Regions from separate parts of the Nonomuraea sp. NPDC004702 genome, predicted to be linked through region 3. Evidence: riboswitches for the same ligand, from Rfam matches in the RefSeq annotation. Region 3 holds a riboswitch; each other region holds the start of a gene.
The links. A riboswitch is a leader RNA that binds a small molecule or an ion and turns the genes downstream of it on or off. The one in region 3 is predicted to bind cyclic di-AMP.
Positions count from the first base shown of each region.

Region 1: linked by a shared signal. The riboswitch ahead of ACWEJ6_RS01555 (C40 family peptidase) and the one ahead of ACWEJ6_RS07845 (CHAP domain-containing protein) in region 3 are both predicted to bind cyclic di-AMP.
Region 2: linked by a shared signal. The riboswitch ahead of ACWEJ6_RS00575 (hypothetical protein) and the one ahead of ACWEJ6_RS07845 (CHAP domain-containing protein) in region 3 are both predicted to bind cyclic di-AMP.

Region 1 covers NZ_JBSGCE010000001.1:311,531-313,778, reverse strand. Annotated here, with positions in the region: gene ACWEJ6_RS01560 (NAD(P)-dependent alcohol dehydrogenase) at 1-280, shown strand, start outside; gene ACWEJ6_RS01555 (C40 family peptidase) at 264-812, opposite strand; cyclic di-AMP (ydaO/yuaA leader) riboswitch at 867-1,025, opposite strand; gene ACWEJ6_RS01550 (3-isopropylmalate dehydrogenase) at 1,125-2,171, shown strand.
Region 2 covers NZ_JBSGCE010000001.1:113,033-115,280, reverse strand. Annotated here, with positions in the region: gene ACWEJ6_RS00585 (MDR family MFS transporter) at 1-596, shown strand, start outside; gene ACWEJ6_RS00580 (DUF5302 domain-containing protein) at 644-844, shown strand; cyclic di-AMP (ydaO/yuaA leader) riboswitch at 1,010-1,144, shown strand; gene ACWEJ6_RS00575 (hypothetical protein) at 1,320-2,027, shown strand; gene ACWEJ6_RS00570 (alpha/beta fold hydrolase) at 2,082-2,248, shown strand, end outside.
Region 3 covers NZ_JBSGCE010000004.1:190,774-193,021, forward strand. Annotated here, with positions in the region: gene ACWEJ6_RS07840 (TetR/AcrR family transcriptional regulator) at 1-146, shown strand, start outside; gene ACWEJ6_RS07845 (CHAP domain-containing protein) at 198-917, opposite strand; cyclic di-AMP (ydaO/yuaA leader) riboswitch at 932-1,069, opposite strand; gene ACWEJ6_RS07850 (luciferase domain-containing protein) at 1,330-1,677, opposite strand; gene ACWEJ6_RS07855 (glycosyl hydrolase family 18 protein) at 1,920-2,248, shown strand, end outside.

The DNA of each region.
Region 1 (2,248 bases), on a different contig from region 3:
GCTGGTCGGCGGGCCGGCCGGCCGCTGGGTGCAGCCGGCCGGCCACATGTTCGCCGCGCTCGCGTCGGGGCCCTTCGTCCCGCAGCGGATCGTCAGGGCGGACGTCGTCCGCTGCGGGAGCAACAGGGCGAACCTGCTGACGCTGACCGGGCTGATCGAGCAGGGCGCGGTCACCCCGGTCATCGACCGGACCTTCCCCTTCGGCGAGCTCCCGGCGGCCGTCCGCTACCAGGAGGAGGGGCACGCCCCGGGGAAGGTCGTCGTCACAGGGTCGCGGTGAGCATGGCCGGGGCGGGGGCCTTCTGGAGCTGCTTGTAGTCGGCCCAGCGCTTGACGCCCTTGGGGTCGGGGCGTACCGCGCCGACGAAGGCCTGCCTGCGCCACTGCGACAGGCGTTCCTCCTTCACCACGTCGCCGGTGTGGGGGGAGTGGACCATGTAGCCGGGCTTGGAGATCATGCCGACGTGGCCGAGGCCGCTGAAGAACACCAGGTCGCCTGGCTTGAGATCCTTCCAGGCGATCTTCCTGGAGAAGGCGCCGTACTGCTCCGCGGCGGTTCTGGGGAGCTCGATGCCGGCGTCCTCGTAGGCCCGGAGCATGAGGCCCGAGCAGTCGTAGCCCCGTTCGCTGGCGCCGCCCCACACGTACGGGGTGCCGCGCTTGTCCATGGCGTATTCGAGGGCGACCTTCCAGGCCGGTTTCGGCGCGTGCCGTTCCTGGACCTGTTTCACCTGGGGGCCGGTGAGGGTGATGGAGGGGGTGGGGGCGGCCGGAGCGGCCGGAGCGGCGGGAGCCGCGGGGGCGGCAGGCACGAGACCTGCTGCGCCCGCTGCCACCGCCACAAGGATGGCGATGCTAGACAGGGGACTGTCCTTCCACGTGGCCGACCGGGTTAGCTGACGGGCTCGGGCCTGGAAGTAGCCCTACGGCGGCTCCTCGGGGGGAGGCGCAGCCGATTCGCCCCGGGGGGAAAGGTGGGTCCCCGGCTCCACGCAGCGGCTGCGCGGATTAGGCTCGTCGGACTCTAACGAAACGGTCAAAAGGTCGCAATCCCCCCAAAACGGATTGTCCGGTTGTTGAGATGATGTGTTCGTCAGCCGAGACGAGCCGGTAAGGTACCGCCCATGGAGTCGCGTAACATCCGCCTGGCCGTCATCCCCGGGGATGGCATCGGCGCCGAGGTCGTAGCCGAAGGGCTCAAGGTCCTGGAGGCCGTGGGCACGAAGATCGAGCCCACCCACTACGACCTGGGCGCAGCCCGCTACCACCGCACGGGCGAGACCTTGCCCGACGCGGTGCTCGAAGAGCTGCGCGGCTACGACGCGATCCTGCTCGGCGCCGTGGGCGACCCCAGCGTGCCGCCCGGCATCCTGGAGCGCGACCTGCTGCTCAAGCTCCGGTTCGAGTTCGACCACTACGTCAACCTGCGGCCGGTCAAGCTGTTCCCCGGCGTCGAGACCGCGCTGGCCGGCGCCACCGCCGAGCACATCGACATGGTCGTCGTCCGCGAGGGCACCGAGGGCCTCTACGCGGGCACCGGCGGCGTCATGCGCCGCGGCACGCCGCACGAGATCGCCACCCAGGAGTCGCTGAACACCGCCCACGGCGTCGAGCGCGTCGTGCGGTACGCCTTCCAGAAGGCTCAGTCGCGGCCCCGCAAGAAGCTCACGCTCGTCCACAAGACGAACGTGCTCACCTTCGCCGGCGACCTCTGGCAGCGCACGGTCAACCGCGTGGCCGCGGAGTTCCCCGACGTCACCACCGACTACAGCCACATCGACGCGGCCTCGATGTTCTTCGTCACCCAGCCCGAGCGCTTCGACGTGATCGTCACCGACAACCTGTTCGGCGACATCATCACCGACCTCGGCGCCGCGATCGCCGGCGGCATCGGCCTGGCGGCCAGCGGCAACATCAACCCCGAGCGCACCTCGCCGAGCATGTTCGAGCCGGTGCACGGCAGCGCGCCCGACATCGCCGGTCAGGGCAAGGCCGACCCGACCGCCACCATCCTGTCCGTGGGCATGCTCCTCGACCACCTCGGCCTGCACGCCGAGGCCGCCAAGGTCGAGCAGGCCGTGGCCGCCGACATCGCCGAGCGGGTGACCGGCCGCGCCGGCCGCACGACCAGCGAGATCGGCGACGACATCGCCGCGCGAGTAGCCGGCTAGGACCGCCTAGCCCCGCACGCGCCTGGCGGTCCGGACACGGACTGCCAGGCGCTTTTTCGCGTTCGCCGGATCTAACC
Region 2 (2,248 bases), on a different contig from region 3:
TGGTGTTCCTGCCGCGCTACTTCCAGCAGGCGCTGGGCGTCAGCGCCACCGAGTCCGGGCTGAGGATCTACCCGATGACGCTGGCGATGGTGGCAGGCAGCGCGCTCATGGGCACGCTGATGTCCAGGACGCGCACGTACAAGCCGTGGCTGGTCGGGGCGCCGTTCCTGCTGGTGGCCGGCAGCCTGCTCTGCCTGAACCTCACCGTGCGCACCGACGGCCTGCTGCTGGCCGGGTGGATGGCGCTGCTCGGGCTCGGCATGGGGCCGATGTTGTCGGGGCTGACCGTGGCCGTGCAGCAGGCCGTCGCGCCGCGGTACATCGGCACGGCCTCGGCCAACCTCACCTTCTTCCGGCAGATCGGCGGCTCGGTGGCGCTGGCGCTGGCCGGCACCGCGTACACGTCGGTCATCACCACGGACGCGCCGGTCCACGGGCTCGCGGCCGCGCACGCCTCGGCGGCGGCCGTGGTCATCCCGTCGCTGGGCGTGGCGGGCGCGGTGATCGCCCTGGTCGCGCTGGTCATGATGCCCGGCAGGCGGCTGGAGCAGGCGCCCGCGGCGGAAAGCAGAGTGGAGGCCGGTTTCGCGTCGTAAGCGACGTCGTGCGAAGCTGTGGATGTCCCCAGAACCAGGAGGTCCTCATGGCGGAAACACCGGAGCCGGAAGTCAGCGAGACTCCCGAGGACGAGATGAAGCGCAAGTTCCGCGAGGCGTTGGAACGCAAGCGCGGGCAGCAGGCCGACTCGGCCGCGGGTGGCAGGGGCGTGGACCCGTCGAAGATCCACGGGGCGCACGGTCCGGCAGCGAGTAAAAGATCCTTCAGGCGCAAGAGCGGCGGCTGAAAGGCCCGATTTAGCAGGGGGTACGGCATGCCGTGCCCCCTTTCTCTTTACCTCGATAGGTAGATCTTTACCCGGTTCATGACGATTCGTTTGTATTTGTCCGAATCTCTGGGTACCGTCTTAACCAATTACCAGCTGGTGGCGTAGTCCCTACCAGGAGAGGGACGACAGCTGGCGCCGAATCCCGACTTGTCGGGAACCGGGGACCCATCTCATTGGGGTGAATCCGGCCATGTGCCGGTAGGGCATCTCCACGCCCGAACCCGTCAGCTAACCCGGTAGGCGAGATGGAGAGGACTTCACGCATGTACCACCTCGTCGTACCCCCGGACAGTGTAGTGACGACCGCCTGCTGAGCGGTCTCTTCCCTGACTTCCCCCACGCGCCGCGTAACCACCTTTTCGGCGCTCTGCCCGGTTACGCACCGTAGTCACGCGCGTTCCCCCTGTCCCCTCGCGAAGGACTTCACTGCTTCATGTCTCGATTTGGCCTGCGCTCTCTCGCCCTGCTGTCCGTGTCCGCCATGGGCGCGCTGACGATCTCCGCCACCGGCGCCCACGCCGACACCGGCGACGACCAGAAGATCCTGCTCAAGGGTTCCACGAAGGCCTCCTACTTCTGGGACGACTCCTCCGGCCGGGCCGGCGACACCGGGCTCCCCGCCAGCGGCAAGCCCATGCAGAAGGGCCTGGCCGCCAGCCCGAGCTGGCCCCTCATGACCGAGGGTTACGTGACCTACAACGGCAAGAAGATGCCGTTCTTCGTGGGCGACCGCGGCCCCGGCGAGCCCTCCAGCCGTGGCGTCATGCTCGACCTCGACGCCAAGACCTTCGCCGAGCTGACCGGCGGCACCTTCAACCCCGACACCCTCGGCGTGGACGGCAACGGCGGCCAGGGCCACATCAAGATCGACTACGTCATCACCAAGTGGGGCGACGGCAAGGGCAAGAAGAACTACCCCGTGGCCTTCTCCACCGGCGCGTGGGGCAGGTTCGACGACAACCCGGCCGAGCCTCCCAAGGTGCTGGCCGACAAGCCCGCCGAGGACGCGGCCGGTTCCGCCGGCGGCCAGGTCGGGAAGACCGTCGCGATGGGCGGCACCGTCATGGCCGGCGTGCTCGTGCTGGCCGGCGGCGGCGTGGTGCTCGGCGGCGAGCGCCTGCGCAAGCTGCTCAACGACTGATCTCCGGACAGACCGCTCTTTACGCCTCGCAACCAGAATGACATTCTGGTCGCTGTGATCCAGCGCGCAGCCGCCAACGGCATCGAGATCGCCTACGAGAGCTTCGGCTCACCCGCGGGCAGGCCCCTGCTGCTCATCATGGGACTCGGCGCCCAGCTCATCCACTGGGACGACGAGTTCTGCGAACTCCTGGCCGAGCAGGGCCACCACGTCGTCAGGTT
Region 3 (2,248 bases):
CCGGGGACCCCGGCCTGCTCGCCGAGCAGCTGCTCACCCTGATCGACGGCGCCACGGTCACCGCGATGATCTCGGAGGAGCCGGGCGCGGCCCGCTCGGCCGGGCAGGCCGCGGCGGTCCTGATCCACCGGCACCGGCGGCCCTGAAACGCGAAAGAGCGCACTCCCCGCGGGGAGTGCGCTCTTCGCTCGGCAGGATCAGGCGGCGTACGACGGGTAGCCGTAGCCGACGACCTGGGAGGTCGGGCGGACACGCTGCTCGACCTTGCCGTTGCCGGTGTTGCCCTCGATCGTGGAGATCGTGCCGTCGCCGTTGTCCTTGACGACGAAGCCGACGTGCTGGATGTCGTTCAGGCTCTTGCTGCCGCTCCAGGAGAAGAAGACGACGGCGCCCGGCTTGGCCTCGGTGCCCCAGCGGTCGTTGGCGGCGAACCACTTGGCGTGGGTCACGGTGTAGGCGTCCCAGCCGACCTGCGGGCGGGCGCCGGTCTGCTCGCCGACCCAGGAGACGAACATCGAGCACCAGGGGGCGTTCAGGTACATGGCGCGGTTGCCGCCGTCACGCGCGGCGGTCTCGGCGGCGCGCTGCGAGTCGGCGTACCACTTCTGGAACTTGGTGCCGCCGCCGTTGGCGTCCTCGGAGGTGCCGACCTGGGCGCGGGCGGTGGCCAGCACCTGGGCGGCGGTGACGTTGACCTTGCCCTTGGCGCTCTCGTCGGCGGCGCGGTGCTGCGCGACGAGCGGCTGGGCGGCCACGCCGGCGACCTTGGCGGTCTGGGTGGCGGTGTGGGCGGTGGCGTGGGTGGTGTCGGCGTTCACTGCCGCGTGCGTGCCGAGCACGCCGGCGACGGCGGTCGCGCCGAGAGCGATCTTGGCGAGGTCGAGCTTGTAGGCACGGTGAAGACGGTGCTTGGCCATGAGGGTGTTACTCCTTGAGCTTCCGTGCCGCTTGCCGGGTTAGCTGACGGGTTCGGGCGGGAAGCTGCCCTACGGCACCACGGTGCCGATTCACCCCATTGGACACATGGGTCCCCGGTTCCGCGCACAGGCGGATTCAGCGGTCTCTTGGTCAGGCAAAGGGCTGACGCATCGTCTTCCCGGGCCCGGGAAAGGGCCTGAAGGTATATGTGCGACGCCCGGATGCGGGGATTTCCGCATCGACTCTGTACAACACGGGTCCCGCTTGGGTAATTCCCAGGCAATGCCATCCCTACCTGGGACGACTCCCCGTTCGGCTGTGTACAACCAAGCTACCCGGCGAGTAATTCCCAGGCAAATGGAGGCAATGCATTCGACGCTGCGTGGGAGAAACGCTACGCACCGAATCGCTTCACGCCACGTGCGCCTTTATCGCCACACTCGTGAGCGCCAGCAACAATTCCAGATCGGGCTCGGCGTCGACCTGTACGGCGACCCAGGCGCGGTCGCGGCAGGCATGGACCTGGTCGCACGCCCGCAGGTACGGCTCCAGGCGGCCGATGGCGGGGGCGGTGAGCCGTACGTGGATCTCGTCCCGGCCGGCCAGGCGCAGGATCTCGGTTCCGTGTACGGCGAAGGTGACCTGCTGACCGGTGCCGCTGACGTTCAGCGACGGCCAGGACCGTAACTCCGCGACCGCGCGGACCACGTAGGGCCCGCGTCGCGTGGGCTTCCGCCGCCAGGCGGAGATTCCTGCCACGCTCCAATGCTGAGCCACGGCTCACCCCGCCGTCAGCCCCCGTTCCTGAACCGTTATCCCCTCGTGAACGGGCGCGTCCGGGGTCTGACCGGCACGATTACGGACACCTGACCGATACGTATTGACGCTCCCCCAGGCAGAAGCTACCGTCGATTCACAACTTAAAGGAAACTTTCCTAATAGTTTCCCCAGAAGTCTCCCATCCCACTCCCCACACACCCCCCAACGGATGTCGGAGCGACATGAAACACACCATTCTGAGCAAGGTCCTGGCGGGAATGGCGGCGTTGGCCCTGCCCCTCACCGCGGCCGTGGCCGCCCCGGCGCTCGCCTCCGCCAGCACGGTGGCGTACGCGGCGGCCTGGGCCCCGTGGACCGCCTACACGGCGGGCACGGTCGTCACCTACAACGGCGTCGACTACGTCTGTCTCCAGGCGCACACCTCCCAGCCCGGCTGGGAGCCGCCGAACGTGGCGGCGCTGTGGAAGGTCTCCGGTGGCGGCGGCAGCGACACGACCGCGCCGTCCGTGCCGGGCAACCTGCGCTCGACCGGCGTCACGGACACGAGCGT